One region of the Mycobacteroides franklinii genome, then DNA from elsewhere that is predicted to be linked to it. Evidence: riboswitches for the same ligand, from Rfam matches in the RefSeq annotation. Region 1 holds a riboswitch; the other holds the start of a gene.
The links. Region 1 has a riboswitch for magnesium ahead of BKG76_RS25425 (hypothetical protein). Riboswitches for the same ligand answer to the same signal wherever they lie in the genome.
Positions count from the first base shown of each region.

Region 2: it holds a riboswitch for magnesium, as region 1 does, so the genes downstream of both, BKG76_RS01040 (VWA domain-containing protein) here and BKG76_RS25425 (hypothetical protein) in region 1, are expected to answer to the same signal.

Region 1 covers NZ_MLIK01000019.1:2,150,544-2,166,639, reverse strand. Annotated here, with positions in the region: gene smpB (SsrA-binding protein SmpB) at 1-393, opposite strand, end outside; gene ftsX (permease-like cell division protein FtsX) at 390-1,292, opposite strand; gene ftsE (cell division ATP-binding protein FtsE) at 1,293-1,982, opposite strand; gene BKG76_RS25175 (hypothetical protein) at 2,111-2,362, shown strand; gene BKG76_RS17950 (mechanosensitive ion channel family protein) at 2,487-3,524, opposite strand; gene prfB (peptide chain release factor 2) at 3,517-4,620, opposite strand; gene BKG76_RS17940 (IclR family transcriptional regulator) at 4,670-5,560, opposite strand; gene BKG76_RS17935 (short-chain dehydrogenase) at 5,672-6,337, shown strand; gene BKG76_RS17930 (acyl-CoA dehydrogenase family protein) at 6,420-8,159, shown strand; gene BKG76_RS17925 (FAD-dependent oxidoreductase) at 8,305-9,666, shown strand; gene BKG76_RS25425 (hypothetical protein) at 9,674-10,003, opposite strand; M-box (ykoK) riboswitch at 10,217-10,384, opposite strand; gene BKG76_RS17915 (hypothetical protein) at 10,758-11,192, shown strand; partial or broken gene BKG76_RS17910 (HAD-IC family P-type ATPase) at 11,682-15,485, shown strand; gene BKG76_RS25555 (Rv1535 domain-containing protein) at 15,563-15,784, opposite strand; gene BKG76_RS17905 (hypothetical protein) at 15,752-16,030, shown strand.
Region 2 covers NZ_MLIK01000004.1:107,221-123,316, forward strand. Annotated here, with positions in the region: gene BKG76_RS01015 (CYTH and CHAD domain-containing protein) at 1-120, shown strand, start outside; gene BKG76_RS01020 (RNB domain-containing ribonuclease) at 121-1,545, opposite strand; RNA gene rnpB (RNase P RNA component class A) at 1,563-1,965, opposite strand; gene BKG76_RS01030 (VOC family protein) at 2,003-2,386, shown strand; gene mgtA (magnesium-translocating P-type ATPase) at 2,352-4,994, opposite strand; gene BKG76_RS01040 (VWA domain-containing protein) at 4,999-6,003, opposite strand; M-box (ykoK) riboswitch at 6,273-6,445, opposite strand; gene BKG76_RS01045 (DUF4129 domain-containing protein) at 6,532-7,452, shown strand; gene BKG76_RS01050 (hypothetical protein) at 7,449-7,934, shown strand; gene BKG76_RS01055 (AAA family ATPase) at 7,931-8,893, shown strand; gene BKG76_RS01060 (DUF58 domain-containing protein) at 8,890-10,119, shown strand; gene BKG76_RS01065 (hypothetical protein) at 10,116-10,562, shown strand; gene BKG76_RS01070 (HNH endonuclease) at 10,532-11,728, opposite strand; gene BKG76_RS01075 (HugZ family pyridoxamine 5'-phosphate oxidase) at 11,853-12,656, opposite strand; gene BKG76_RS01080 (bifunctional RNase H/acid phosphatase) at 12,666-13,778, opposite strand; gene BKG76_RS01085 (zinc ribbon domain-containing protein) at 13,775-14,497, opposite strand; gene BKG76_RS01090 (Nif3-like dinuclear metal center hexameric protein) at 14,494-15,633, opposite strand; gene cobC (Rv2231c family pyridoxal phosphate-dependent protein CobC) at 15,633-16,096, opposite strand, start outside.

The DNA.
Region 1 (16,096 bases):
CTGTTTACCGCGCGCCAAGGCCAGCTCCACCTTGACCTTGCCGTCCAGGAAGTACAGCGATAGCGGCACGAGCGTGAGGTTGCCGTCGCGGACCTTGCCGACCAGCTGATCGATCTGCGCCCTGTGCAGCAACAGCTTCCGGTTCCGCAGCGGTGCGTGGTTGGTCCAGGTTCCGTGGTCGTACTGCGGGATGTGTAGCGCGCGCAGCCAGACCTCGCCGTCATCGATGGTGGCGAAGGCGTCTACCAGGGATGCCTTGCCCTCACGAAGAGTCTTGACCTCGGTGCCCACCAGCTGCACCCCGGCCTCATAGACGTCGAGGATCGAATAGTTGTGCCGCGCCTTGCGATTGGACGCGATGATCTGGCGCCCGTCGGTCGGTTTCTTACTCATCGCCGGACATACAAACGAAGCGTCACATAGGCGGTCACACCGGCGAGCAGGATGCCCAGAGCCGCCATCTGGATGGCCGCGAGGAACACGTCACCGTAGGTGATCGGTGCCACCAGGTTGGCCTGAATGAACTGCTGCAGAGCCCCATTGAGAATGGTCACCCGTGCGATGATCAGGCCGATGACCGCAAGCGCCACGCCGGCGAGCGCCGCGATGACCGCCTCCAACAGGAACGGCAACTGGGTGTACCAGCGGGTGGCACCCACCAAACGCATGATGCCCACCTCCGTACGCCGGGTGTACGCGGCCACCTGAACCATGTTGGCAATCAACAAGACCGCACCCACGGCCTGAATCAGCGCGATCATGAACGCCGCGTCACGCAGGCTGTCCAGGACGGCGAACAGCCGGTCGATCAGGTCCTTCTGGTTGAGTACACCGCGGACACCGGGCTTGCCCACGAATGCCTCGTCGAAGTCGGCATGCTTCTCGGGGTCCTTGAGCTTGACGATGAACGAGGCCGGGAACGCGTCCTTGCTGACATCCTTCATCAGATCCTGGAACTGCGGCAGCCGCCGTCCCGCGTCCGCGTAGGCATCCTCACGGTTCACGAAGCGCACCGACTTGATATCGGAACGCTTTTCGATCTCGTCACGCAGACCCTTGCAGATATCACTGCTGCAATTGGTGTCGCTGGCCGACAGATCTTCGGTAAGGAAGATCTGCGTCTCGACGCGGTCCAGGTAGATGGCCTTCGAGTTTTTGGCCAGCGATATCACCAACAGACCACCGCCGAACAACCCGATCGCGATGGCAGTCGTGATGATCATCGCCACCGTCATCGTCACATTGCGGCGCAGGCCGGTGAGGACCTCGTTGAACAGGAATCCAAAACGCATTTATCGATCCACTCCGTAGACACCGCGCTGCTCGTCGCGGATCAGCTTGCCCAGTTCCAACTCGATCACACGCTGCCGCATCGAGTCGACGATGTGATGGTCGTGTGTCGCCATCAGCACGGTGGTGCCGGTGCGGTTGATCCGCTCCAGCAGCGCCATGATGTCCTCACTGGTCTCGGGGTCCAGGTTTCCGGTCGGCTCGTCGGCCAGCAGCACCAGCGGACGGTTCACGAAGGCCCGCGCGATACCGACGCGCTGCTGCTCACCACCGGAGAGCTCCGACGGCAGGCGGCTCGCCTTGCCGGTCAGGTTCACCATCTCCAGTACCTCGGGCACGATCCGGTTGATGATGTCGGTCTGCTTGCCGATCACCTCAAGTGCGAAGGCGACGTTTTCGTACACCGTCTTCTGCTGCAGCAGCCGGAAGTCCTGGAACACGCAGCCGATGGTCTGCCGCAGGTGCGGGATCTCCCGGCCCCGCAGCTTGTTGACGTGGAACTTGGAGACCCGGACCTCGCCCTTGGTCGGCAGCTCCTCACCCAGCAGCAGACGCATGAATGTCGACTTGCCTGAACCCGAAGGACCGATGAGGAACACAAACTCACCCTTGTCGATCTCGAGGCTCACGTTGTCCAACGCGGGCCGAGCCGACGATTTGTAGAGCTTGGTTACCTTTTCGAGGCTGATCACGGCACGCCAGTGTAGCCGGGAAAACCGTGATCACCGTGAGGACGCACTAGGGCACGGGGTTCGGAGCAGGCGGCGGAGGTGCGCCCGGCAGCGGCGGAAGCTGCGGCGGGACCAGCCAGGGCGGCAATATGCCCGGCGGCGGAGGCGTTGTCGTCGTCGGGGGTGTCGGCGGCGCGCCGCTGGGCGTCGACGTCGGGAACGTCGTCACGATCGTGTTCGTCTGCTCGGTCGACGTGGTGGTGGTCGGTGTGGTCGTCGTCGGACGCCTCGTGGTGGTCTGCACCGGCCTCGGCGTGGACGTCGTGACGCTGGGCGTCGGCACCCAGGTGTACCCCGGCGGCGGCTGCGGCGGCGCAGGCTCAGGCCGCGTGATGTCGTAGAGCCAGCTCGCGGCGATGAAAGCGAGGATCAGCACAACGGTCGACGTCCTGACCCGCACCTTCTCGCGGAGCTTTTTGGCGCGGGACAGCACCTTCTCCCAGAACGGCTCCTGGCGGGATTCGCTCATGTGAGCTCCTCCGCCTTCACAATCGGCTGCGGCTTGGTATCGACACCCTCTTTGTCGTTCTTGGCTTCGTCGCGCTTGGCGTCGCGTTTGAGCTCGCCCGAACTCGACGACGACATCGTCCGCACCGTCGGGCGGCTATCCCCTACCAGTGCGACACCTGCCTTCGCCAGCGCGGCGATCACCTTGGCCCGCATCCGGCGCCCCACCTCGAACTGCTTGCCCGGCAGTGTTCGCGCCACCATGCGCACGTTGACCCGGTCCACCTCGATGCTCTCCACACCCATGAGTGACGGGGCATCGAGCAGCAGCTGCGAAAGGTCGCGGTCCACCAGCGCCTGCTGGCACACGTCGTACAGCACATCATTGACCCGAGCCAGGTCGACGCTCGTCGGCACCGGGATGTCGACGACCGCGCGGGCCCAGTCCTTGGAGAGGTTGACCGCCTTGACGATCAACCCGTTGGGAATGGTGATCACCTCGCCGTCGCCCGAGCGCAATTTGGTGACCCGCAGCGTGACCTCCTCGACGGTCCCCCGCGACTCCGTGGTTTGCCCCTGCACGTACAACTCCACCAAATCACCAAAGCCGTACTGCTTTTCGGTGATGAGAAAGAATCCACTCAAGAGGTCCTGGACCACGCGCTGCGCACCGAAACCCAGTGCACCACCGAGCACCGCGGCCGGACCTGCCAAGCCGCCGATCGAAATACCCAGCACCCCAACGACGTGCACGGTCGTGATGACGACGACCAGCACCACAACGATCCAGGAAACCACCGAGGCCAGCGCCTGACGGTGCTTGCTGGCCTCCGAACGCACCAGCGCGTCGCTTTGCGTGAACGAGCGATCCAACCGTCGGGTGATCTTCTGAGCACCCCAATTGATGAAGCGGACCAGGATCATCGCACCGAGGATGGCGATGACGATGCGCAGCCCATTGTCGAGCAGCCAGCGTCCAATCTGGCTGGACCAGAAGGAATTCCAGCGTTCTGCTAGGCGAAGGCTCGCCGCACTGAATTCGGCGGCTTTAATCATCGCGCCTGTTGCGCCACCGGATCCCCGCCTCGAGGAATCCGTCGATGTCCCCGTCGAGCACTGCCGCGGGATTGCCCACCTCGTACTCAGTGCGGAGGTCCTTGACCATCTGATACGGCTGCAGCACGTAGGAGCGCATCTGCGTACCCCATGAGCTGCCGCCATCGCCCTTGAGCGCATCCATCTCGGCGCGCTCTTCCTGCCGTTTGCGCTCCAGCAGCCTGGCCTGCAGCACGCGCATCGCGGCGACCTTGTTCTGCAGCTGCGACTTCTCGTTCTGGCAGGTGACGACGATGCCAGTCGGGATGTGCGTGAGGCGAACCGCGGAGTCGGTGGTGTTCACCGACTGGCCGCCCGGGCCGCTCGATCGGTACACGTCAACGCGTAGATCGCCTTCGGGGATCTCGATGTGATCGGTCGTCTCCACCACCGGGAGTACCTCGACATCGGCGAACGAGGTCTGTCGCCGGCTTTGGTTATCGAACGGACTGATGCGCACCAGGCGGTGTGTGCCCTGCTCCACCGACAAGGTGCCGTAGGCGAAGGGGGCATGCACGGCGAAGGTCGCGCTCTTGATGCCCGCTTCTTCGGCATAGGAGGTGTCGAACACCTCGACCGGGTATTTGTGCGCCTCGGCCCAGCGGATGTACATGCGCATGAGCATTTCGGCCCAGTCCGCGGCGTCCACACCGCCGGCGCCAGACCGGATGGTGACCACGGCCTCACGCTCGTCGTACTCGCCGGACAGCAGGGTCCGGACCTCCATGGCCTCGATGTCCTCGCGCAGCTTGGCGCGGTCGGCATCGGCCTCCGCGACAACGGACGCGTCTTCGGATTCCTCCGCGAGCTCGTAGAGCACCGGCAGATCGTCGAGCCGCTGCCGCAGGGCCTCGACGCGCCGCAGCTCACCCTGTGCGTGCGAGAGCTGACTCGTCACCTGCTGGGCGCGCGCCTGGTCATCCCACAGGTTGGGGTCGGCGGCGGCTTCTTCGAGCGTCTTGATCCGGGCACGCAGGCCATCGACGTCGAGCACCCGCTCCACCGTGGTGAGAGTCGTGTCGAGGTCGGCGATGTCGGCTTGGCAGTCCAGATCCACAACTGTTCAGGCTACCGGGCAGAGCGTGGGTCCTATTGCCACCCGATGGCTAGGTGCCGGAGCCCTGCCTGCCGTGGGTGATCGAGGTGATGTGGTCGGCACAGAATCGCAGCTGATTTCCCGCGTCCGCGACCTCGGCTTCAGTGAGGTGGCTTGGTGTTCCCAGCACACTAAGCATCACCGCGACCTCGCCATTGCCGTCGAAGACGGGCGCGCCCAGAAAGCCGATGCGTCGCGGCTCACTGAAATCGATCGGCTCACCCATACGGGCGAGCAAGGCTGCCAACATGGATTGAATGGTGTCGAGTCGCTGGCCGACGGTGCCGTGGCCGGCCGGCTCACTGAGCTGCATATAGAACTTGTCGACACGGTCGCTCTGCACGGACGCGAAGTAGCCCCGCTCGCGGACCCCGGCCAGCATGGCCTGCATCCCGTCCCAGAGCTCATCGGTGATCGTCGGAGTCGCCCGCAGCAGCCAGCGCCGCACGTCCTCGTCCTGCGCCCATGCCATGAACACCAGACCAGCCGGCGCAGTGAGCCTGATCCGCTGACCCACCTGATAACTGCCGCCTGTCGGCGACCGACCGTGTGACGCGATGACCGCGACGTCCTCTCCCGCGATCATCGAGGCGGTGCATGCCGTTCCGAACCGGGTCGCGAGTCGCTTCACCTCGGTGTCCACCACCTCGGCGATCTCAAATCGCTGCCGCGCCGCATGCCCGGTAATCAGCATGGACGGGCCGATCGAGTACGTCTTGTGCCGGGGGTGCCGAACGAGGTAGCCCGCCTCGGTGAGTGCCTGAAGTATCGCGAGCGTGGATGCCGGATTGACCCCGACGGCCTCGGCGATTTCGGTCATCGACAACGGTTGAGTCGGTCGGCCCGCCAGATGGTCGAGGATCTGCGCGGCGCGCACCACAGCGGGTGCGGGCTTCGTCATTTACCCCCCAATCCAAACGTCTGGCTGCTAATATTTCAGTGAATTTGATATATCGAATTCGAACAAGAAATACAATACTTAACTACCTGGCTACCGGGGGTCCCGCTCGACATGTACTCCTTTGGCAAGCAGCTAGCCGCGCTACCAAGATCACGGTACGGCCCATGGGCGGTCATTGCCGCCGGAGAGACCGAAACCGCAACCGCATTCGCGCGCCACATCGCGGCAAACGGCATCAACATCGTCCTGGCGGCGCATGGCGGACGGGCCGACGCGTACACGTTGACCATGACTGCCGGCGTGAGCGTCCGGACCACCTCACCCGACGTCTTTACCGGTGAACTCGCCGCGGCGACAGACGATATCGAGGTGGGCCTACTGGTGTGCATCACCGACGAAGATGCCACCGGCGGCCGCTGTGGTGAATCTGCCCTGAATCGGTTGCGCACGCTCTACCTGACCCACCGATTCGGGCAACGAATCGCCGATCGCGGCGAGGGAGCCGTAATCATGGTGAAATCACTGGCCGCACAATCGATCTCCCAGGGCACACCACTACACCGCGCCGACTCGACATTCACGGCCGGCCTCCGCGACGGCCTGCTTCGGCAGGATGTCGAGGTTGCCCTGTTGGACGACTTTGTTCCACACCGCCCTGCGATGGACGCCGACGACCTCGCGCTCATGGCGCTGGCCCGCCTCGGGCGACAGCGTCACCGCCATTGCCTCCACGACGGAGACGTATCCGCCGTCCCACCGGCGCTCCGGGCCAACTGACGCGACCCGAACCGCTTGTGCACGTGGTGTTCAAATCCCCGTCCCTCCCTATCCAAACTGACGCGGTGGTAGGTTCCTGACCGTGAGTCAGGATACGAACGCCGCCCCCAAGACCGAACTGCTTCACCCCACTGCGGACGACTTCGCCGAATTCGACGGCGAAACGCGTCGGCTCCTCAAGGCAACCGTCGATTGGTTCGAGGAACGTGGAAAGACACGGCTGCTCCAGGACTACGTCGACAAGGTCTTCTACCAGGACTTCCTGGACTTCGCGGCGCGCGAAAAACTGTTCGCCACCTTCCTGACCCCCGCTGCCGACGGCGCCGGGAACGCCGAAAAGCGCTGGGACACCGCGCGAGTGGCCAAGCTCTCGGAGATCCTCGGCTTCTACGGCCTGAACTACTGGTATCCGTGGCAGGTCACCGTGCTGGGCCTGGGCCCGGTATGGCAGAGCGCCAACGCCGACCCGCGCAAGCGGGCCGCCGATCTGCTCGACGGTGGTGCCGTCGCCGCGTTTGGCCTGTCCGAGCAGGCCCATGGTGCCGACATCTACTCCTCCGACATGGTGCTGACCCCACTCGAAGGTGGCGGCTACAAGGCCTCGGGCCCCAAGTACTACATCGGCAACGGCAACTGTGCCCGCATCGTCTCGGTGTTCGGCCGGGTCCAGGGCCGTGACGGACTCGATCAGTACGTCTTCTTCCTCGCCGACAGCGAGCACCCGAATTACAAGGTGATCAAGAACGTCGTGCCGTCGCAGATGTACGTCGCCGAGTTCGCGCTCGATGAGTATCCGGTCAGCGAAGACGACATCCTGCACGTGGGCGCGGATGCCTTCAGCGCGGCACTGAACACCGTCAACATCGGCAAGTTCAACCTGTGCTTCGGCGGCATCGGCCTGTCCACTCACGCCTTCTACGAATCAATCACCCACGCCCACAACAGGATTCTCTACGGCAACCCGGTGACCAAGTTCGACCATGTGCGCCGCGAGTTCGTCGACGCGTACGCCCGCCTGCTGGCAATGAAGCTCTTCAGCGAGCGTGCGGTCGACTACTTCCGCACCGCCAATGCCGAGGACCGGCGCTACCTGCTGTTCAACCCCGTCACCAAGATGAAGGCCACCACCGAAGCCGAGAAGGTGCTGGCACTGCTCGCCGACGTCATGTCGGCCAAGGCCTTCGAGGCAGAGAGCTACACGACTGCCGCTCGCATCGATGTGGCCGGTCTGCCCAAGCTCGAAGGCACCGTCGCGGTGAACCTGGCACTGATCCTCAAGTTCATGCCCGCCTACCTGCATGATGCGCAGGACCTTCCGGTGCCCGGCGTCCAGCTGCAGCCCGGCGACGACGAGTTCCTGTTCCGTCAGGGACCGGCCAGCGGCCTGGGCAAAGTCCGCTTCCACGACTGGCGCAAGCCCTTCGCGGACAATGCCGGCATCCCGAACGTCGCGGCCTTCACCCAGCGTGCCGAGGCGTTGGCCACGCTTGTCGCCAGCGAGCGGGACGCGATCAAGAACGCCGGCCTGGACCTGCAGCTGAGCATCGGCGAGCTGTTCACCCTGGTGGTGTACGGCGGTCTGATCTTGGAGCAGGCGAAGCTGCGCGGCACCGACTCGGTGCTGATCGACCAGATCTTCGAGTTCCTCAACCGGGACTTCTCCACCTACGCGGTCGATCTACTGGGCAAGCGCGAGGCCACGGCCACCCAACGGCAGTGGGCCAAGGACGTCATTTCAGAACCGGTATTCAATTCCGAACGCTTCGATGAGATTTGGAATCGGATCGAGGCGCTCTCCGGTGCGTACGAAATGCGGGCCTAGTCCGCAGGTCTACCCGCGCACACTCGTTTCCGTCGCTAGCATCGGTGGGGTAACCCGTCCGGACAGGACCGCGGCCAGCCCCCTGTCGGCCAGCCCATAGCCGACGACAGCCGCTGCCCTGTCGGGCAGATAAGGATGTACGAGGGTGCGCGCCGTTCACGTCGCCATCGTCGGTGCGGGCCCCTCGGGGTTCTTTGCCGCCGGATCGCTGCTCAAACACACCGATTTCGACGTCCACGTGGACATGCTCGAAATGCTGCCGACTCCTTGGGGTTTGGTTCGGTCCGGGGTGGCCCCCGACCACCCCAAGATCAAGTCGGTCAGCGCGGTGTTCGAGAAGACGGCCACGCATCCGCGGTTCCGATTCTTCGGCAACATCGAGGTGGGAGTGCAGATCACCGCCGAGGAGCTGGCATCTCGCTACGACGCGGTGATCTACGCGGTCGGCGCCCAGTCCGACAAACCACTGGGCATCCCGGGTGATCAGCTGCCCGGCTGTATCGCCGCCGTCGACGTCGTGGGTTGGTATAACGCGAACCCCACCTACCAGAAGGTGGCGGTCGACCTGTCCGGTCAACGCGCCGTGGTCGTCGGCAACGGCAACGTCGCACTGGACGTCGCACGCATCCTCGGCATGGATCCGGAGTCGCTACACACCACCGATATTGCCGATCGGGCATTGGATTCCTTGGACCACAACGCGATCCGTGAGGTGGTAATCATCGGGCGGCGCGGACCACTACAGGCGACCTTCACTCCGCTGGAGCTGCGCGAGATGGGCGAGCTGCCCGGCGTCGACGTGGTGGTGGACCCCGAGGACTTGGCCGGCATCACCGACGAGCAGCTAGCGGCGGCCCCCAAGCCCACCCGCACCAACATCGACACCTTGCGCAAGTTCTCGGAGCGGCCGCATACCGATGGCCATCGCAGAGTGGTGTTCCGGTTCCGCACCTCCCCCATTGAATTGCACAGCAACGGTACTGGCGAGAACCAAGTCGAATCAATCACTGTGGGCCGTAACGAATTAGTCGAAGAAGACGGGTACCTGGTTGCCCGCGACACCGGCGAACGCGAAACACTGCCCACCCATCTGGTGGTGCGCGCCATCGGATATCGCGGGGTTCCGGTGCCGGGATTACCTTTCGACTCCCGGCGCGGGGTCATCCTCAATGATGCGGGGCGTATCGAGGGCCGCGACAACGAGTACGTGGTCGGCTGGATCAAGCGTGGCCCGGTTGGCGTTATCGGAACCAACAAGAGCGACTCGCAGGAGACGGTCGACACCCTGCTCGCCGATCTGGCAACCGCAGCACTGCGGGCCGCGCCCGATGTTGCGGCCCTTGAGGAATGGCTGTTGGGGCACGAGCCGCACATCGTGTCCCAATCCGATTGGCTCACCATCGATTCGCACGAACGGGCGACCGGTGAACCACAAGGACGCCCCCGGGTGAAGCTCGAAACGGTGCCCGAATTGTTGGCCGCGACGGGACGGCACGATCAGCCGTGACGTTGAGCTAGGCCGCAGACTCGGCACAGTTCAGCGAGTTGTTCATCTGCATCCAGCTATACACCGCAACCGGAATTCCGAACGCCGCACCGCCGACGATGGCTCCGACCGCACCTGCGGGCGCAGCACCTACGAGGCACCCGGCGGTGGCACCGAGACCGAGGCCGACGAGCCCGCCGACCACCGAACCAACACCTACGGCAAGTTCGAATCGGGTCAATGCAATGGACAGTTCGGTGTTGTAGTCGCTGCGCGGTGCCGCAACGGTGGTCACCTTCTCCGGAACACGGTTGCCGAAGTCGAGAAGGGACGTAGGGAAAGTCAATACGTTTGCCATGACGGAACTCCTTGATGGCTCAGGCTGTCCCGGTCAAACATGCACTCCCCTAGGGGTGCGCGCGTTGGCCAGAAGACGATGTACGAGGACTTCGATAAGGGCTACTGTCGCCAGTTCCCATGTGGTCCTCACCTCCTCCTAGCCAGGGCGCACACGCGCCACAACACCGTCATCAAGCGCTGGGAAGAAGAGCACACGTCGAATCACACGTGAGCCGCATCCCCTCGTCAAAGCTTTGGCACCACACGGCGTATCAGACTCGCTGAAGCCACTTGGGCTCAACCCTTAATCCGGGAAGAGCTGTCCTGACCCGGGGCGTCTCTCGACGTTCGGGGTCAGTGGCCTATATCCGTGCAGACGCCTCACCTATCGAGATGCTTGCAATAACAAGCGTGACACAGATTCACGGAACCGGTCAACCCGAAACCCGTTAAGAGAACGTCAGCGCCGGCAGTCCTTCACCACCCTCAGATCGCCGAGAGGGTACTGCCGCTGCCAGATACGGAGCGATTTCATGCCGAGAGACCAGGCAACCCGCACAACAGGCGTGCCGAATTGAATGGTGTGAATTGACTGTGTATTTGCTGTGCGCATTAAGCGGGCGATACGCGCCGGCACACGGCCAATATATCTGCGAAATCGCTTCCTAGTGATCCATACATGAACATCCCATGACCGGATGCTGCACAATTTAGGAAGAATCGAAGGAAATCTGTCAACTAGGGCTGGAGTGGTCGTGAGTTTTATCGGTCGCGTGGCGAAGAGCGTGGGCAAGGCCGCGGAGGCCACAACATCGGTGGCGGGTGCCATTGGCGGAGCGGCCATCAGCGGCACCATCGGTGCGGTTGCCGGTGCAGCCGCAGGGGTCCGTCGCGGTCTTAGCGAGGGTAGCCACTCAACACCGGCAGCAGCAGCCGTCATCGGGGCGCTCGCCGTCACCGGGCTCATCGAATGGCCGGTAGTTCTCGTAGTGGGCGGTGCCGCTCTCATATTGCGCCAGTTGAACAGCGATTCCGAAGTGGCACAGGCCTCCACGGAGCCGTCTACGGTTGTTCCCCTCGCACGACCTGCCGCGAAGCCCGCGAAGCCCGCGACATCCACGCCCACCACGTCGGCCGCCACGAAGGCAGCACGACCAAGGAAGTCTGCGGCGAAACAGCCCGCACGCCAGCCCCGGCCACACTCGTAATCGATTCAATTGACACCGCGAAAACCTGTACCTTCTCCCCTGCGTGCCGTCGCACTAGGGATCAAAACTGCTGCCACGCTTGCAGAAGCCTCAGCTCAATTCGTAGCTTCCGCCGCCGTCACGGCGACGAACGTCGGTATCAAGACCATCACGGCCCCGCTTCACGAGAGCGCACGGGCGGCCAACCGTCAGTGGTCCGAACTCGTGCTCGGCCGACAGTGCTCCTCCAACGACCGGCGCGTATGGATCGAAATCCGGGATCTGGACGGACCGCACGCGCCCCGACTCAGCACCGAAATACTCAAGGCGGCCCGCACGCACCCTGGAGTGATATCGGCGGTGCTCAACTACCCGCTGTCACGCCTGGTCGTGGAACTGGAAACAGATCCAGGTTCGGCTCCGACGCCACTTCGCACGCTCTGCGGAGTCCTCGACCAACTCGAGTCACGCTATGGCGGCGGCAAGACATCGCACCACCCGCTCACCGAAATACCTGGTGACGGAAAGCTGCTCGCTCAGAAGATCTTGACGACGGCAGCCAACGCGGCCGGCCTTGGGATTGCCACCGTCGGGCAGACACTCCTGTTCCCCCGACTGCCCGCGAGCCTCGTCGGAGTAGTGGTGGCGGTCGACTACCAGCCCTGGTTCAGGCGACTCCTCGAAGACAGACTCGGACAAACAACCGCAGACACCGTGATCGGTCTGCTGACCACCACCGCCAACACCGTCACGTTCTCCCAGCCCTCTCTGGCCGTAGATCTGGCGATGAACCTCCTGAAGTCCGCGGAATCTCTTGCCGGGGCTCGCGAATGGTCACGACGCGAGGAAGTGTTGGCACGCCACGCGGACTGCCCAGACAGCCACCAACGGGCGGCCCCGCGCCGCAAGGGATCGGTCGACCGACACGCCGAAGGTTCCGCGTGGGTACAGGCCCTGGGCTCGGCCACGCTGGGTGCGCTAACCCAGAATCCGGCGATAGCCGGCACTGCCGCCTCCGTCACGGCGCCGAAAGGTGCACGCGCTGCCCGCGAATCGTTCGCGGCCACGCTTGGCCGCGGGCTTGCCGATAGCCACTCGGCGTTACCGTTGCGTCCCGAGGGTCTACGCCGCCTCGACCAGATAGACACGCTAGTTCTCGATCCACGTGTGTTGTGCTCAAGCAACTTACGGCTGTCCCGGATTCGCGGAGTCGAGGGACCCGATATCGCGGCAGCGTGGCATGTCGCCCAGGAACGACTCGCTCGAGAAGATCTGGCACCCGGCTGGCACCGAGTCGGCGCACCACACAACCCTGCCGAGGTGCTGGTGCAGTACGCACACCTGCCCATGGCCGCTGCGGTGATCGCCGAAGCACGCAGCTCAGGGTTGGCAATTGTGTCCGTCGACGATTCCAGACTGGGCGAACTGCGTTCGGCCATGGACGAAATACTTCCGGTAGACGGTTCCGTGGATGACGCCATCGCACAGGCCACCGAAGATCTGCAACGTGACGGCAAATCAGTGGCCGTCCTGTCGTCGTCGGCAGCGAAAGCCCTGTCGATCGCGGACCTAGCACTCGGCATCATGCCCAGCACGGGCGAACTTCGGCCGCCCTGGAACAGCGACCTCATTCTCGACGATCTATCTGCCGCATGGCGGGTACTCCACGCTATGCCTGCCGCCCGTACCGCCAGTCGCCGTGGCATCGAAATAGCCACGGGCGCCTCCGCGTTGGGCGCCTTACTCATGCTTCCCGGAGTTCGCGGACGCGGCCCGGAGGCCGTGACCGCCGGTGCCGGAACCGGGTTGTTCACCGGGTACTGGTTGGCGCGCAAGGCTGTTCGCTCGGACGCACCGGAGCCGGAGATCGTCCACGAATGGCATGCCATGTCTGCCGACCAGGTGCGCGCACTCCTGCCGCAGCAGGACCTCGCCGCCCCGTCGCCCGGACTGTTCGAACGCGTGCCGAGTTTGGCGGCGGCTCCGGGCCGGGGACTTTGGCAGTTTGCGCAGGCGATCGGAACCGAGCTGGCCGATCCGCTGACACCCGTTCTTTCTGTCGGTGCCGCGGCGAGCGCCGTACTGGGCTCACCCGTTGATGCTGTGCTCGTGAGCTCGGTTTTGGTGGGCAACGCGCTGCTGGCCGCGGTGCAACGTCTGCACTCCGAGCAACTGCTGGATCGTCTTCTACACCAACAAGTTCCACCTGCTCGAACGGTCTCCGAGACGGATAGCGGGACACGCAAGTATCGCAGCGTCGACGCGAAGTCATTGCGTCCGGGTGATGTCATCGAGGTGCGGCCCGACGAGGTCGTGCCCGCCGACGCCAGGCTCATCGAGGTCTACGACGTGGAGGTTGATGAATCGTCCTTAACGGGTGAATCACTGCCCGTCGAGAAGCAGCTCAGTGCGACTCCCGGTACCGAACTGGCCGATCGGCGCTGCATGCTCTATGCGGGCACCACGGTGATGGCAGGGACCGCATTGGCGATCGTGACGGCCGTCGAGGACAAGACCGAGGCCCGGCGTGCCGCCGCGCTGGCCGGCGATGCCCACCAGAGCCTCGGCCTGCAGCACCAGCTGAGCAAGCTGACCAATCGGGCTTTGCCTGTCAGCTTGATCGGTGGCGGATTGGTCAGTGGTCTCGCGCTGTTCCGGCGTACAGGAATTCGCGAGGCCGTGTCCAGTGGAGTAGCGGTCGCGGTGGCGGCCGTCCCCGAAGGCCTGCCACTGGTGGCTACCCTCGCGCAGCAGGCCTCGGCCCGAAGACTCACGCGCACAGGGGTTCTAGTGCGTACACCACGATCGGTCGAGGCTCTTGGCCGAGTTGATGTGGTCTGTTTTGACAAGACCGGCACGTTGAGCGAGAACCGACTCAGAGTCACACAGGTCTACACGGCCACGGGCGTGTCCCGGGAGGCCGTGCTCCTGTATGCCGGGAACGCGACCCCGGCCGCCCACGACGGACGGCACGCCCACGCCACGGACGCCGCGATCGCCGAAGCCGCACATACCGCGGCCGACCACACCCCGACACCGTTGGTACATCTGCCCTTCCGGCCAGGCCGTCCATTCTCCGCTTCCGTCATCGGAGATGAACTGACCGTGAAAGGCGCACCGGAAGTCCTGCTGGCGGCGTGTCCCGATCCGGACTCAAGCATCGAACCAACTGTCGCGGAACTGGCCGCCAACGGTTTACGTGTCATCGCAGTCGCGCGCCGAAGCCTGACGCCGGAACAAGTGCGGGCGGTTCAAGAGGATTCGGACGCTGTCGCCGAATTGTGCACGGAGCAACTACAAGTCGCCGGACTGCTCGGGCTCTCCGACACTCCGCGTCCGGAGGCCGCGCGAATGCTCGCGGAGCTCACACAGCAGGACATCGCGGTACGCCTCATCACCGGTGACCACCCGATCACGGCGGCCGCCATCGCCCGTGAACTCGGCCTGCCCGTGACCCTGGACCAGGTGATCAGCGGAGCTCAGTGGGAAGCGTTGTCGCGCAAGGACCAGGAACAAGCCGTCGCCGATCGCATTGTTTTCGCCCGTATGTCGCCGGAGAACAAGGTGCAGATCGTACAAACGCTGGAGCGCACCGGCCGAGTCTGCGCCATGGTCGGCGACGGGGCCAACGACGCCGCCGCGATACGCGCCGCGACCGTCGGAATCGGTGTGGTCTCACGGGGTAGCGATCCCGCGCACTCCGCCGCGGATGTCGTCCTGCTCGACGGGCAGGTTCATTGCTTACTGGATGCGCTCGAAGAAGGGCGCCAGCTGTGGCAGCGGGTGCAGGCCGCGGTTTCGGTGCTGCTGGGAGGCAACGCCGGAGAGGTGCTGTTCGCAATCGCCGGGAGCGCGATCAGTGGTCGCGCACCACTGAACGCCCGACAGTTGTTGTTGGTCAACATGCTTACCGATGCCTTGCCGGCCGCTGCGCTGGCGGTGAGCCGACCACGGGTTACCGACAACGGTGGTATGCGCGGTCCGGACGAAGAAGCCTTGTGGCAAACCGTCGCCGTTCGGGGCGGCATTACCGCGACCGCCGCGACATCCGCGTGGTTGGCCGGCCGCTTCACCGGACGGCCGACGCGGGCCTCCACCGTGGGACTGGTCGCCCTGGTGTCTACGCAGTTGGGCCAAACCTTGCTTGATTCGCACAGCCCGCTGGTCATCGCAACCGCTGCCGGGTCCCTGGGAACGTTGGCGGTGCTGGTCAGTACGCCCGGGGTCAGTCAGCTGCTCGGCTGCACACCGCTGGGACCAGTCGGATGGTTCCAAGCGTTGGGCGCCGCCGCCGGTGCGACTGCCCTGGCGGCCTTTGCACCCGACTCGATCTCACGGTGGATACCGGTGGCCAAATTGTTGCCACTGCAGGAAGACCGCCCATCACCAGATCAATCGACGATTTTCACCACACCTACACGCCACAACAATGCGTACAACTGGCGAAATGGTGGAGTCAAGACTTCCGCGGCCAATCCGGTCAGTGGGTCAACAGCCGGAACATCGTTGCTCGACACGGTAACCACTGTGACAGGTGTGTCCGGCGAGACGGAGAACTGAAAGTTACGGAGAGGCAACCCATGGCTGAAAAGACGCGACACTCGACCACTCATCGCGAGGCCGTCGAACGGGTACAAGCGGCAAAGGATTTCGCGGTCGAGCTGCCCCTCGTAGGCCGAGTGCGCATCCCCCGCCCCGATCAGGTGGCGTACTTCGGCGGTTTGGTGGTTTTGGTCGCCTTGGAGATCATCGAATGGCCGGTAGCCGCTGCCATCGCCGCGGGACACATTTTGGCGAGCAATCACCACAACAAGGTCCTGGAGGAGATCGGCGAAGTCATCGAAGTCGCCGAGGGGTAGTCCACCTCTCGAGCATCTTGATTCCGCATTTCCACGGCGCCACGAGACACGTAGATGGGCTCGAAA
Region 2 (16,096 bases), on a different contig from region 1:
GAGGACACCTTTACCTACGGGGTGCTGTATCAGCGTGAGCACGATGCGGCGGAGGCCACCCGCCACCAGGTGGAGTCGACGCTCAGGGCCCTCCGCAAGGCCGTGCGCCACAAGAAGTGATCAGTTACCGTCGACCGGGAAGCCGAACAGCACGGTCCGGGTATCCGGATTCGCTTCGCGCAGCGTAAGTTTGGCGCGCTGGCCTTCGGGTGGATCGCCTTCGCAACGAGCGAGAATAGGCGGGTCGGTCACGAAGACCTCTGCGGCCCTCTTCTTCTCGGCGCCTCGCAGCACCGCCGAATCGAAGGTCTGCCCCTTCTGTGGAGCAAGGATGGTGGCCTCGGCGAGATCCACGCATGCCTGTTCCACCTTGTTGGCCAACGTATTCGAACTCAGCAATGAGGATCTGACGTCAGCCAGCCCCTCACGCGCCCACTGCGGCACCGCGGTGCCCGCGGACAGCGCCAGGCAGATCTCGGTGACGAACCGGTCCCCCAGCCTGCGCAACGGCGCGGTCGCGTGCGCATAGGGAGCAGCGATACCGGCATGCTGGGCGGCCTGATCGTCCGGGCGCTTCCCGTCGAAAACCAGATAGGAAGCACCCCGCAGGAGTGTGGTTGCCTGCGTCATCATCGCCAATGTCGTGGTGGCGCACGGATCGAGCGCGGCGAGCTGCGCCCCGATCGGCGTGTCATTCATCCAGGGCACCCCGAGGGCCTCGGCCGTGCGGCGCATCCACCGGCGCACGTCACCATCTGCGGGCGGCAGGGTGCGCAGCATCCCGATGCCGCCGTCGAGCATGATCCGCGCCGCGCAGATCCCGGTGAGCAGCGATATTTGCGCGTTCCAGCCGTCGGTTTCGGTGCGCGCCTCGATGGCGAGCTCCCAATCGCCGGCGGAGCCGCGCACTACTTCCTGTTCAGGCAGATTCAGTTCGATGGCACCCCTGGTGAGCCCGAGATCTCTTCTCTTGCGCCCAAATTCAGGGAGCACAGCGATTGCGGGATGCGGGTTGCCGGCGTCGGCCGCGTCTTGCGCCTCGCGGTACGTCAGCTGCTGCACAGATTTCACCAGGGCACGCTCAACGCTCCAACTCACCGGGTTGGCGTCGTTGTCGGTTTCGATACGCCATAACGCGGCGGGCCGAATCTCATTGGGCAGCAAGCTCGCCGAGCCCTCCGAGAACACCAGCGGGTGTAGGGTTATCGATCCGTCGGGCAGGTAGATGGTCTCGCCGCGGTGGCGCGCCTCGGCGTCCAGCGCGCTGCCGGGCTCGATCTGCGCGGCAACGTCGGCAATGGCGTAGTGCACCACATAGCCGTTGGCGGTGCGTTCCAGGTGCAGGGCCTGATCCAGATCACGGGATCCGGGCGGGTCGATGGTGACCAGCCCCAGATCGGTGCGGTCGACGCGCTCCGCGTGATAGCGGTCGACGGCCCGAGCCGCGTCGCGCTGGGCGTCGACACCGAAGTCGGCGGGCAACGCAAATTCCGCACGAATGCCGTCGAAGCTGAGGTCGCGGGCGACCAAGCGCTTCACCGTCACCGGTTCAGGGTAAGAGGCGGGCGAGTTGGCCTGTAAGCCGGATCCTGTTCCGCACAGCCACGGGCTAGCCGCGGCCACGCAGCGGCGACCATCCATCTGGGTACACCGTCGCCGGGTACCTCGAGCGGCCTACCCAGAAGCTCGGGCGAGCAGCCCTCGAACACTTCCGCAGCTGTGCAAGCACAGCCTTTTGGCCTTGCTTCGGGTGGGGTTTACCGAGCCGAACCGGTCACCCGGTCCGCTGGTGCGCTCTTACCGCACCGTTTCACCCTTACCACCTTGCGGTGGCGGTCTGTTTTCTGTGGCACTGTCCCGCGAGTCACCTCGGATTGCCGTTAGCAATCACCCTGCTCTGTGAAGTCCGGACTTTCCTCGAACCACGGGATTTCTCCCGCAGCCCGCGGCCGCCCGGCCAACTCGTCCGCGCGGTCATCGTACTCGTGACAAGCTCGTCTCCATGACGACAACGGCTCGACTTGGTGCGATATCGATCGATTGTTCGGATCCGGTGACGCTGGCACGGTTCTACCAGCAGGTCCTTGACCTGCGGATGATGTTCGAGAGTCCGGATATGGCCGCGCTTCAGGGCGCGAGCGTGCTGCTGACATTCCAGCGGGTAGCCGACCATCAACCGCCGCAGTGGCCCGAGGGTGGGGTGCCGAAACAGCTGCACCTTGAGCTCGCGGCGTCAGACCTCGACGCGGAAGAGGCGCGCATCCTCGGGTTGGGGGCGACCAAGGCCGCCACCCAGCCGAACCCGAGCGGATGGCGGGTGCTGGTCGACCCGGCCGGCCACCCGTTCTGCATCACCAACATGATTCCCGAGGGCACCTATTCGTGACTCGGCGGCGTAGGTACCACCGCTTCATCGCACAGGCCGCGGCCACGTAGGCGGACGTCACCACGGCGAGCCACAGCAGGTAACCCAGCGGCGGGGCCGTCATCTGTAATGGCTCCGCCAAAGGGCTGAACGGCAACAGCACGCCGGCAATGCCTACCGCCACCGCGCTGAGCACGACAACCGGGGCCGGTCGAGGCCCGCGCCAGGGCAGTGCGCGCGAGCGCAGCGCAAGCACAACGGCCAGCTGCGTCAGCAATCCCTCGATAAACCAACCGGTCTGAAAGACCGACGGCGCATCACTACCGCCACATGCCCACCACAACACAGCGAAAGTGGCCAGGTCGAACACCGAACTGAGCGCGCCGAAGATCAGCATGAACGGGACCATGCCGGTGGACTGCCAGCGCCGCGGGTGGCGCAGGTACTCCGGGTCTACCCGGTCCCATGGCAGTGCGAGCTGGGCGATGTCGTAGAGCAAGTTCTGCATCATCAGCTGACTGGGCAGCATCGGCAAGAACGGCAGCAGCATGCTGGCGGCCATGACGGACAAGACATTGCCGAAGTTTGAGCTGGCGGTGATCTTGATGTATTTCATCGTGTTGGCCAGCGTCCGTCGCCCCTCGATGACAGCGCGTGCGATCACAGCCAGGTCTTTGTCCAGCAGGATGAGGTCAGCGGCCTGTTTCGCCGCGCCGGTCGCGGTATCGGGAGCGATGCTGGCATCGGCAATACGCAGGGCCGCAACATCATTGACTCCATCGCCGAGGAACCCGACGGCACATCCGGCGTCCCGTAGCGCGGCGACGATGCGCGCCTTGTGCCCGGGAGTCAGCTCGGCGAATACATCTGTCTGCATCGCGAGTGCTTGGAGGCGGCTGTCGGCGAGCTTGTCGATCTGCTTTCCGCGCAGGACGCGGTCAGAGGTCACTCCGACCTGGGTCGCCACCTGCTGAGCGACGTGCCCGTCGTCGCCGGTCAAGATTTTCACCCGGACGCCGTGCCGTGACAAGCTCGTCACCGCGCAGGAAGCACTCTCGCGGACCGGGTCGACGAACCCCACGAAACCCACTAGGACAAGGCCGTTTTCGTCCGTCTTGTCATACTGCCCCAATTGCGCCGGGCGGCTCTTGGCTGCCACGGCCATCACTTGCATTCCGCGCTTTCGATACGCGCAGATCAGGTCGCGGGCTTCGGATTTCAACTCATCGTGAAATCCGACGACGTCGTCGCCCATCCGAGCGCGGGTGCAGCACGGCAGTACCTCGTCGGGGTCACCCTTGCAGAGCACCATGTGCTCACCATGCAGGCGGGAGACCACTACTGTCTGTTTCCGGCGGGACTGCTCCGGGGCGATCTCGGCTACCCCGGTGTACGCCGCTTCGGCTATCACCGGCATCTGTTCCTCGTCTGCCCACTGCGCGACGGCCTGGTCAAGCCGGCTGTGGGGTCCATCCTGAAAGTGCATGGCCAGGTAGGCCAACTCGCTGGCCGTGTCATCGACATGCCCGGTCACATCCACGCTGTGCGCGTAGACAACCCGGTCCTCAGTCAAGGTTCCGGTTTTGTCGATACACAAAACGTCCATTGCTCCGAGATCTTGAATTGCGTTGAGGCGACGAATAACTACTCGTTCGCGAGCCAACAGCACGGCGCCGCGCGCCAAATTGGAGGTGACGATCACCGGTAACATTTCCGGCGTCAAACCCACGGCAACCGCCACTGCGAACATCGCGGCCTGCCCCCACGCGCCGCTGACTAACCCGTTCACGGCAAACACAATGGGCACCAGCACCAGCATGAAACGAATGAGAGTCCAGCTGACCGCCCGAACCCCGTGATCGAAGCTGGATTCCGACCGTGGGTCAGCAGCGTGGCGGGCCAGCGCGCCGCAGTAGGTTCGACTGCCGGTGGCTACGACGATCCCACTAGCCGCCCCCGCCAACACTGTTGTGCCCGACAAGCAGAGGTTCACGGAATCCACGACCGCAACCAAGCCTCGCGCCCGGCGCTGTGTCGCAGTGGCGTCCTTGTACACCGGCAACGATTCCCCGGTCATCGCCGATTGATCGATCACGAGGTCGGTGGCCGACGCGATCCGCAAATCCGCCGCCACCACATCGCCAGGACCGAGCACCACCACATCTCCTGGCACCAGCGCAGCGAACGGGATGTCGCGCGCTACCGATGGGGCGTCTTCATCGGCCCGCCGGCGCACCGTTGCTGTCGCCGTGACGAGTTCACGCACACCTCGGATCGCCCGCATCGAACGGGTCCGTTGCCATAGGCGCAGGGCTACCGCCAGCGCGATCATTACCGCAACGGTCACCGCGGCCTTGCGATCGCCTACGAGAACGAACACAAGACACAAACCGGCCAGCAGCGCCAGGAATGGGCTCCGCAAGCAGGTGCGGACACCGGTCATGAACCCGTCGTCACGAGCAGGAGTCTGGCTGTTCGGCCCGAAGCAGTGGAGCCGGTCGGCGGCCTCCGCCTCGGTGAGCCCACGCGGAGATCCACCAACCTGGTCAAAAACCGTGGGCAGTGGCGCAGCGCTCAGCTCCCGCAAGCGCTCGCAGCCATCACTGATCATCGGAGCCTCGTCACGCATCGAGCTAGTTGGGAAGGCGGCGGTTGAGGAGCAGTCCGGTAAATGCCGCTGCCAGTATCAGCATTCCTTCCAGTCGTACCCAGCTTGCACTGGCATCACCCTTGATGGTCTCGTATCCGATCTGCTGTTGCAGTGATGCGTACACCTGCCTGAGCTGACCAACTGATGAGGCCGAGTAGGTTTCGCCACCCGATAGCTCTGCGACCTTGGCCATCATGTCCGGCGCCCACGGAACGGGTTGGCGTTGGCCATTGATATCGACGGTGCCGTCCGCGGTGCCGAAGGCAATGGTCGAGATCGGCACACCTTGTTCTCTGGCGGTGCGGGCGGCGGTGTAACAGCCTTTGGGATTGTCCGGATTCGACGGCACGGTTTCCTTACCGTCAGACATCAGGACGATGCGCGCGGGCGCCTTGTTGTCACCACCTATCACCGCTCCAACGGTGGCTATTGCCTGAAGTGCCGTGAAGATCGCCTCACCGGTACCGGTGCGTTCGATGAACTGCAACTTCGCGATGGCGTCCACAGTCGCTTGATGATTGGTCGTGGGCGATACCAATATTGTCGACGTACCGCCAAAAGCTATCAGCCCCAGGTTAATTCCGGAGGTGAGCTTCTGGGCGAACCCTTTGGCGGCCTCCTGGGCAGCGGCCAACCGCGTGGGTGTGACATCGGTGGATTGCATGGATGGCGAGACATCGATCACCAACATGACGACGGCCCGGTTGCGGGGAGTCCGTACATCGTGGGTCGGTCCGGCCAGCGCGATGGTGAGAACGATCAACCCGGTCAGTAGTAGTGCCGCGGATGTGTGGCGCCACAGACGTGGGCGTTGTGGGGCCACCGAGTCCAACAGCTCGGTATTGGCGAATCTCAGCACCCTTTTGTGGCGAAGGCGCTGTGCCACAACGTATAACGCGGCCAATATGAGGACAATTAGCAATACCAGAAAGAACCACGGATGGGTGAAACCCGAGAGCGTCATCGGCCCGAAAAAGGGGATGTTCATCGTTCAGTCGGACTGACCGCGACGTGACGGGGCAGGGCAAGGCTCATAGCGAAGCTGCTTTCTCAAACGAAAACTCAGCCTCGTCAACCGATTACGAACTACGCCTGGTCCAGGAGGCTGTTAGGGAATACGTACTGTGATATGGACTTCCGCAGGACGTCATATCGTCCCCTCACCTCCTTCACGCCAGGACGCATCGCGTCATCTTCACCACACCACCAGGTGCGCCCACGACAAGAAGGAAAACCGATCTTGTGATCAAGAACCGGCTCACACCCCTCTCGTCAGAGCTTCGGCACTACACGACGTAATCCGGCTACACCGGAAGCCACTTCGGATCACCCCTTAGGCCGGGGAGATCTGTCCTAACCCTGGGCGTCTCTCGACGTCGTCGGATCAGTGGCCTATGTTCGCGCAGGAGCCTCGCCTAGCGAGGTGCTAACAGCCGAACTGTAAGCCACCCACGTATCGCGGTCAAGGTTGGTCAATGGTGGAGCGCTCAGACCCGTCATCGTGCAACGATGAGGCATGAACAGTGCGGACAGGCTGTTCTTACGAGCGGCCGGGCTCATCGTCCTGGTCGCGCTGTCCGTCGTGGCGCTACGCAGTTATCTACCGGAGCCGTCGGTCCTTTCGCGGCCCCAGGAACGTCGCACTCAGCATCATTCAATAGCGTTGCAGCTCTTGCTGTGTGGTGCCGCATCCATCCTCATACTGTTGAGCCTTCGGCGGCAACGGCCCAGAATGCCGCTGCCGCCCGAGAGTCCACCGTATTTACGGTTGCGGGGTTTGACCCGACGCGAAGTGATCATTGCCGTCGCTACCGCACTTGGTTTGTTGGTTGCGGTGTGGGCCTCGCTCTATGCGATGGGGACGACGGGGGAAGGTGCCCCACCCGAGTCCACCTCGCGCAGCGCCGAATCGCGGCAGTCCGACGCCGAACCGGGTAAGACACCGGGCGACGCACCACGACGGGAGGAGCCCGAGGTGCCCATGGTGGTCCTCGGCGTGGTGTTGATCGGTATCGCCGCCACGATCTTCGTGCTCAGGCGCCGCGATCCGGACGCCTTCGAGGGCGGCACCGATCAATCCGCGCCACCCCAAGGCACCGATGCGACACCCGGATCGCTGGCGCACCTGGTGGAACTCGGCCTCGCCGAGGTCGCCGAACCGGGCCGCGATCCGCGCGCATCGATCATTGCCTGCTACGCGGCCATGGAGCAGGGACTTACCGCGGCGCCCGAGGCCGCACCACTGGTGTCGGATACCCCATCGGAAGTCCTGCAGCGGGCGGTCCATATCGGTGCCCTCCAATCGCAGGCCGGCACTCAGCTTGTCTCGCTTTTCTCGGAGGCCCGGTTTAGCCCGCATGAGATGACGCAGGCCGATCGCCAATCCGCGGCGCGATGGTTGCAGACCGTGTTGGACGATCTACGGAGCCGACAATGAAATGGCTCGTCCCGGCCGTCCTGCTGATGGTGGTCTTGACCGAAGCGGCTGTCGCCGCCAGTCCACTACGCGCGTTCACTCTGCCGATCAGCGGCGTGGTCGTCGGGATCGCGCTGTACCTGCTGTGGAGATACCTGCGCGACGCGCGCGACCCCGGCCCGTCTCCCCCACTCAGCCTTCCGGCCGACGAGACATTGCGACGGTGGCATGCCCGCGCCGAAGCCAGAATCAGTTGGGCCGAGCGGACACGCGGCGACTGGGACCGGCAGCTTCGCCCCCTGATCGCGGCGGATTTCGAGACGGCGGCGGGCCATCGGCAGTCGAGGGATCGCGCCGCGCTGGCGGCGACCGGCCGCATGACCTTTGGCCCCGAGCTGTGGCGTTGGGTCGATCCGAACGGAGCCTCGGACGCGGACCGATCCGAACCCGCGCCCGGCCGAGCGGTACTGCAATCGATCCTCGAACAATTGGAGCGGATGTGACAACGGTTCCGGTTTCCGTCGCTACCCAGCACGCGGATGCGGTGCTGACCGAGATCGAGCGGGTCGTGGTCGGTAAACGCGCTGCGCTGCAACTTATTTTGCTGACGATCCTGGCCCGCGGGCATGTGCTCATCGAGGATCTGCCGGGTCTAGGCAAGACGTTGATCGCCCGATCGTTCGCCGCCGCGCTGGGGCTGGATTTCGCCCGCGTGCAGTTCACTCCCGATCTGCTACCCGCGGATCTGCTGGGCTCCACGATCTACGACATGTCTTCGGGCCTGTTCGAATTCCGGACCGGGCCCATCTTCACCAATCTCCTGCTGGCAGATGAAATCAACCGCACCCCACCCAAAACACAGTCGGCACTGCTGGAGGCGATGGCCGAGGGACAAGTCAGCATCGACGGTGAAACTCGCAGACTCCCCTCCCCATTCGTGGTGCTGGCGACGGACAACCCGATTGAGTACGAGGGAACCTATCCCCTGCCCGAGGCCCAGCTGGACCGGTTCGCGGTCCGGTTGCAACTCGGGTACCTGCCCGAGGACCTTGAGATAGAAATGCTGCAACGCCGATTGAACCGGGGATCGACGCCGCCGACGGTGTCACAAGTGGTCGCCGCCGACGACCTCATCGCGATGCGGGAAGCGGTGGAACAGGTTTCGGTGCATCCGGATGTTCTGCGCTACATCGTCGCACTGGCCGCGGCGACGCGCAGTCACTCACATGTCGAGGTTGGAGCCAGCCCGCGCGCCGAACTCGACCTGGTGCAGATGTCGCGGGCACGCGCCATGCTGCTCGGCCGCGACTTCGTGATCCCCGAGGATGTCAAGGCGCTCGCGGTGCCGGCGGTGGCGCACCGAATCAGTCTACGGCCCGAGATGTGGGTGCGCCGCATCACCGGCGCGCACGTGGTCGACGAGCTGTTGCACCGGCTGCCGGTACCGCGAGCATCCGGATGATCGCCTGGCGCGCATCACCGCTGGTATCGGCGCTGGCCGCGTGCACCGGTGTCGCGCTGGCACTCGCGGTGGTGACGGGCCGCTGGCAACTGATCGTGTTCGCGGCGCCATTCATCGGCGTGCTCGCCGCGGGCGCCCGCCGACCCTCGGGCGCGCGGGTGCGGGTTGCCGACGAGTCAGAGCCATTGCGATGCTTGGAATCTGAGGAGGTGGCCGTTGCCGCGTCGATCGAATCTGCCGAACCGGCCGTGGTGTACCGGGTGCGCCCGGCGCCCGTCGACGGTCTGCAGATCGATGCGGAGCCGAGGGCGGCGCCTCACCAAGTGGCGATGCGAGTGTCGGCCGAGCGGTGGGGCCGGTACATCATTCCCGTTGAGGTTCAGACGGTCTCGACATCTGGTCTGTGGGTTGGCGCCGCGGTGACGCTACCTGCCGCGGAGGTGCGGGTGTATCCCTTGTCGGATCCGCAAGATGTCGCGGTGCCTCCCGCGGATCTGCCCGACCGGATTGGCACGCACCTGACGCGACATCACGGACCCGGAGTCGAGTACGCGGATATTCGTGAGTACGTCCCGGGTGACTCGCTGCGCACGGTCAATTGGCGGGTCAGCGCGCGACGAGGGCGCCTGCATGTCACCGACCGGCTGACGGATCGGGCCGCCGATGTTGTTGTGCTGATCGATACCTATGCGCAGCCGTCAGGTCCGGCGACGGTGGCGACCGAGCGGTCCGCGCGTGGTGCGGCCCAGCTCGTACAGTCGGTGTTGCAGCGTGGTGACCGCGCCGGCGTCGTCTTGTTGGGCAGTGCGCCACGCTGGCTTGCTCCGGACATCGGCCGACATCAGTTCTACCGCCTGCTCGATGCGATTCTCGATGCCGGAGAGTGGCATTCGCAGAGCGCCAGTGCTCTTGCTCCGCGCGCCGCCGTGCCGCCCAACGCGATCGTAGTGGCGTTTTCGACGCTGCTGAACGCCGACTTTGGTTTGGCACTGACCGACCTGCGGCGGCGCGGGCATCCCGTCTTGGTGGTCGACGTGCTCGACCGTCTGCCCTTTCGCGAGGACCCCGATCCGATCGTGGCCCGATGGTGGCGGTTGGAACGCTCACGGATGTACCGCAATATCGCGGTGACCGGGGTTGATGTTGTCGGCTGGAGCCACGGCTCCGGGCTCAATCACGCGATGCATCTGCTGCCTCGGCGCCCGCGCAGGGGACGACGCCGATGAACCTGCGCGTGATACTGGCCGCCGCTCTCGGACTTCTCATGGTGCTGGCAGCCGTTGACGGGATTCTGGTCTCGGCTTGTGCGGCGGTTTTGGTTCTGGTCGGCCTTCGGTGGCGGACGTTCGCGACGCTGGCCGTGCTGTTCGTCATCGGCGTCCTGGCTTTCGGTGATTCGTCCCCGGCGCTGGCGATGCTCTCCGGGCTGGCTGCGGTGTTGTATCTGCTTGCCGCATATCCCCTGCACTGGCCGCCCCGGGTGAATGCCCTCAAATTTGAGGTGATCATTCCCGCCGTGATGTTCGGCTGCGCGGCACTGCTGGCGGCGGCGATACCCGCGGGGCGCTCGTCGTGGCTGCCTTTGGCGGTGCCGGTCGCCGTCGTACTCATCTACGTTCTGGCCCTTCGACCATTCATTCAGAGCAGTGGTGGTGCGGTAGAGCGGTAGACGGTCCCCGTCGGTGTTGTGATCTCGACGGTATGCCGGTCTGAGCCGGGCACCGGCACCGCGGTCCAACCCGGCGTCTCCTTGACGTAATTGCATCGCTCGCACAGGCCTTGGCCGTTGTGCAGTGATGTTGCGCCTCCCCCTGCGCTACTCACCACGTGATCGTGGTGACGAATCGGCGCATCGCAGTACGGCGTCCGACATGTCTGATCGCGCACATCGATCAGCTCGGATAATCCCTTGGGGAATAACCGACTTCGTGACTCCGCGCTCACCAGCGTGCCACTGCCGCAGCGCCGATACAGCCGCCGCGCCAGAACCTTGGCGCCCGAGCTCACCGCCTCGGATATAAGCCTGCGCGCCACCGCCGCCGGGACGGGTCCATAACCCGCGACAGCGGCGGGCTCATCGCCGCCGCCCAGCAGCGCCTCGTCGGAGATCGTGATGTTCACGCCCACCGGAACCGCTTCTGCAGATGCCACTCCCGTCACGCGCTCCACCAAGGTGTCGGCCATGATCTGCCCCTGGCCCCGAACAGGATCCATCGACATATCGGCGGCCCGCTTGAGAGCGGCATAGACGGCCACGCCCTGCTTCATCGGAAGCAACGCCGTCAAATACGTCATGGTGTCGGGCGCAGGACGGATGGATACCCGGCGTTCGTTCTCGGCCCGGCGTGCTCGGCGCACCACGGCCTCGGCATCCAGTCGATATGCCAGGCGCTTCGCGTCCGCGGTAAGCCGGGCATCGCCCAATCCGCGGAGCCGAGATTGGTCTGCGCACATCTCGACATCAATCTTCTGCCGGTCTTCGACGGCAAGATATGCGGTTTCGCGCACCAGGATGGTTGCGCGCCATTCGCTGAGCGCACCGCACTCCAGTGCGGCAAGGGTGTGGGGCATCTCGTTCACGAGCGCCTTTGCAAACCCGAGGTGACGACCGCCGCGCGCCGGCGAGTCCTGTCGCGCCAGGGCGACCTCCGCCGCGACGCCCGCGCCCTGGCGCCGACGCGGCACCCCGTTGGCGGCCTCGTCCTCGCGGCGCGCTCGGTCGAGCTGCACCGCGGCACGAGCCTGCTCCGCAGCGGCGCCGGCCTTCACGCGCTCCAACTCGGCGATTCGTTCGACGAGCCGAGTCGCAAGGGCGGCGGGATCTCTTCGTGACACACCACAAACGTTAATCGAACATCAGTTCGATAGTTGTTGATTTCGATTGTTGTACACAACCATTCGAACGCTCGGCAAGTTATCCACAATCTTACCGATTGGTGGACATCGACATCTGAACGCGCTAAGAGCTCGGAGCCGCGAGCCGCGCCAACTGCACGGTCGCCCCACGTAACTCTTCGATCGAGTCAATCGGCTCGACATAGCCGACTCGAGTCACCGACCAGCCCCGCGGAGTGCTCACCCGAATGTCCAGCCCATACCGGTCCGCTCCCTCACATCGAGCCTCGGTGGCGTCCGGATAGCCGCCCAGCCGCTGTGCCATCGCGAGCAGCGCCTGCCCGTGGTCGTCATTCAGGTGATTGACAGCGCCTGCGGCCTTGGGCGAGACGGGATCGGGTGCGGCCGCCTCGTATTCGGTGCCACTGGCCGAGTCCATGCGGCCGTAGCCGCCGACCCAACGCACCCGTTCGACATCCAGGACCCACACCGAGAAATCGCTGTAGTCGATGTAATACCGGGCGGCCGGCACGCCGACGATATGTGCCTCACGCGCGGCCGACAACTCTTCCGGACTGGGCCGGCGCACCTTCCCCGCGAGGGTGATCCGGGTGTTCGCCAGCGGATCGTCGGGTGGATTTGGCGCCACAATGGAAACACTTGCCCGAGCATCACGTATCAGATTTCGGCCGTGCTCGGCCATTTGCGAGACGCACAGCACCGGCGCCCCGCCCAGCAGCCCGTAGGTGACCAGCGAAGCCCACGGGTCACCGTCCGCGGACAGACTTGCCAACGTCGCGGTATTCGTCGACGCCGCTACCGTCCTGGCCTCCTCAGCCGCTGAGGGACGCGCCGGATTGGCGACAGCCGTCAGGGGCGGAGCAATGGTGGGCGCATCGCCCGGATCACCGTGATCGCGAGAAGCCATGGCGACAGCCTAAGTCAGGTACGAGGTCTCATTGACGAGTCGCACCGATGCCGGCCCGTCCGAATAGAACTCGGCGATGCTCAACGACGCCAGATCTAGGTGCAGCCGGTACAGCAGACTCGGCCCGGCATCGAGTGCCAGACGCAGCAGCGTCTTGATGGGCGTGACGTGCGAAACAACCAAAACCGTTGCGCCGCCGTGCTCGGCGATGATTCGGTTACGTGCGCGCCGCACCCGGTGGTGCACGCTGTCGAAGCTCTCCCCTTCCGGCGGAGTCACCGAGGTATCGCTGAGCCACTGGGCGTGTAGCTCGGGGTCACGCGCGGAAGCCTCGGAGAACGTCAAGCCCTCCCACTTGCCGAAGTCGGTCTCGATCAGATCGTCATCAACCGTCAACGGGACTCCCAGCGCGCCGGCTGCCGCCGCGGCAGTCTCCTTCGCGCGGCTCAACGGCGAGCTGACGACGGCCGCGATACCGCCACGGCTCGCCAAGTACCGTGCGGCCCTCGCGGCCTGCTCAGTACCCAGCTCGGTCAGCTCGGGGTTTCCGCGGCCGGAGTACCGGCGCTGCACCGAAAGTTCGGTCTGGCCGTGTCGCAACAACAGCATCCTGGTGGGCTTGCCACGCGCCCCGGTCCAGCCCGGCGCGGTATCTGCAGGCTTGGCATCCCCAGTTTCCTTGGTTTCCTTGGTTTTCTTCGGCGCCTTCGGTTCGATGCCACTGGCGCGATCCATCGCCTCGTTGGCCAACCGGTCCGCGTGCTTGTTGCGTTCCCGCGGAATCCACTTGTAGCCCACGGATTCAAACTGCATCGCCGCGGTGACGGCCTGCTGGTAGAGCACGATCAGGTCGGGATGCTTGACCTTCCATCGTCCGGACATCTGCTCGACGACGAGCTTGGAATCCATGGAGACGCTCACCTCGGTCGCACCCAGCCGGGCCGCCTCGGCCAATCCCGCTATCAGACCGCGATATTCAGCGACGTTGTTGGTCGCGTGGCCAATCGCCTCGCACGCCTCCGCCAGCACGGTCTCGTGATCTGGGGCGAAAACCACCGCACCATATCCGGCTAATCCTGGATTACCGCGTGAACCACCATCGGCCTCGACGAGAACCTTCACAGGCGGACCAGAATCGCGCCGCACTCGGAGCAACGCACCACCTCATCGGCGTCGGCCGCCGAGATCCTGGACAGTTCACCGCGGTCCAGCTCGATGCGGCAGGCGCCGCACTTATTGCCCTGCAACAGCCCGGCGCCCGGGCCTCCCGAACGACGTTGCCGTTCATAGGTCTCCAGCAGTGGCCCATCAATGGAGGCCGCCAAGCCGTCGCGACGCTGCCGAACCTGGTTCTCCTCGGCGTCGGTATCGATGGTGATCGCACGTTGGATCCGTTCGATCTCCGCCACCCTCTCGGCGATCTTGTCGGCCTTGGCCTGCGCCGAGGCCTGTTGCCCCTGGAGCTCCTCTCGGCGCTCCATTAGCTGCAGTTCGGAGTCCTCCAGGCTGGTCTGACGACGTTCGAGGGTGTCCAGCTCATGCTGAATTTCGGTGAGTTCCTTGGGGTTCGTGCTGCCTGACGCCAGCAGAGAACGATCACGGTCCTCCCGCTGACGCACCGCGGTCACCTCGGCGTCCAGCTTGGCAACCTGTGCGTCCAAGTCTTCCAACGCGATACCGAGTGCGCCCACCTCATCGAGAATGCTCCGCTGCTGCGCCTGCAGCTCGCCGTGCTCCTGGCGTTCGGGTGGATTCGCGCGCCGGTGCGCAATGCGTATCAATTCGGCATCCACCGATGCCAGGTCGACCAGTAGGCGCTGCTGTGCCGCAACTGCTTTCATACGTGTTCTTCTTTCTCTGGACCGCCCAGGGTCCAAGGGTCTGTGCGAACTGGAGAGATGCGTGTCGTCAACTTCTCTCCGAATTCGGTGTCGAGCACTCGCGCCGCCTGCGCGCACCACGGGAATTCGCTGGCCCAGTGGGCGACGTCGACCAGCGCTACGCTACTTGCCCGGGCATGTTCGTCCGCCGGATGGTGCCGCAAGTCGGCGGTGACGTACGCGTCGACTCCGGATCTGACCGCGGTATTCAACAGCGAGTCACCCGCACCACCGCAGACCGCGACCGTCTGGATCGGAGCATCCGGGTCACCGGCGGCCCGGGTCCCCCACACTGTTGCCGGTAGTGCGGACCGGACGCGGGATACAAAGTCCCGCAGAGATTCCGGTTCGGACAACGCGCCCACCCGACCCAGTCCGATGCCGGCCGGTGCTGGCGCCATGGGCAGTACGTCGATGGCGGGCACCTCGTATGGGTGGGCGGCGCGGATCGCGGCGAACAGCTCACAGCGCAGCCGCGACGGGGCAACCATTTCCACCCTGTCCTCGACGACCTGCTCCACGACACCGTGCGCACCAATCGTCGGATCGGAGCCCTCCAGCGGCCGGAACTGGCCGGTGCCGGTGGCACTCCAGGAGCAATCCGAGTAGGCACCGATATGCCCCGCACCGGCGTCGAACATGGCGCGGCGCACGGCGTCCGCGGATGGGGTGGGCACAAACACCACCCACTTGTCGTAGTCGGCGAGCTGCGGGGCCAGCACCGAAGTCACCTCCAGCCCAAGAGCTTCGGCCAGGGCGTCGGATACACCGGGATTGGCCGAGTCCGCATTGGTGTGCGCGGTGAACAGTGCACCGCCCGAGCGAATGAGGCGATGGATCAGCGCGCCCTTGGGCGTGCTGGCCGCCACCGTGTCCACGCCGCGCAGCAGCAGCGGGTGGTGCGCCAGCAGCAGATGCGAACCGACGCTATCCATCTCATCGACCACCGCGACCGTGGCGTCGACGGCGACGGTTATGGTGTCGATCTGCTGGTCCGGGTCACCACAGACCAGACCCACCGAATCCCAGGATTCGGCCAATGCCGGCGGATACGCCGCGTCGAGCGCGCCGATGATGTCCGCGAGCCGCACACCCACTACAAGATCTCCTTCATCGCTTGCACCAGCTCCGGCCATTCGGGCCGCACGGATACCCGCAAGTAATCCCCGTCCAGACCCACAAAGGTGTCGCAGCGTCGAACGGAAATATTCTTGACCGCCAAGTGTTTTCGCATCAACTCCGCGTTGGGCACGGCCACCAGCAGGAACGGCGCGACACCCTCCGTGACCGAGAAGCCCAACCCGCGTAGCGCATCAGCCTGCTGGCGTCGTGTCTCGACGAGACGCTGCGCGTCCCCGGCGGCATGCCCAACTGCTTCCGGGGTACTGCAGGCCGCGAGCGCCTCCAGCTGCAATGTGCCCAGAGGCCAATGCGCACGCCCCCGTGCAAGCCTGCGCAACACCTCAGGATCGCCGACGGCATAGCCCGCACGCAATCCGGCAAGCGCCCACGTCTTGGTGAGGCTGCGCAACACCACAAGACCGGGCAGGCGCACCGAGG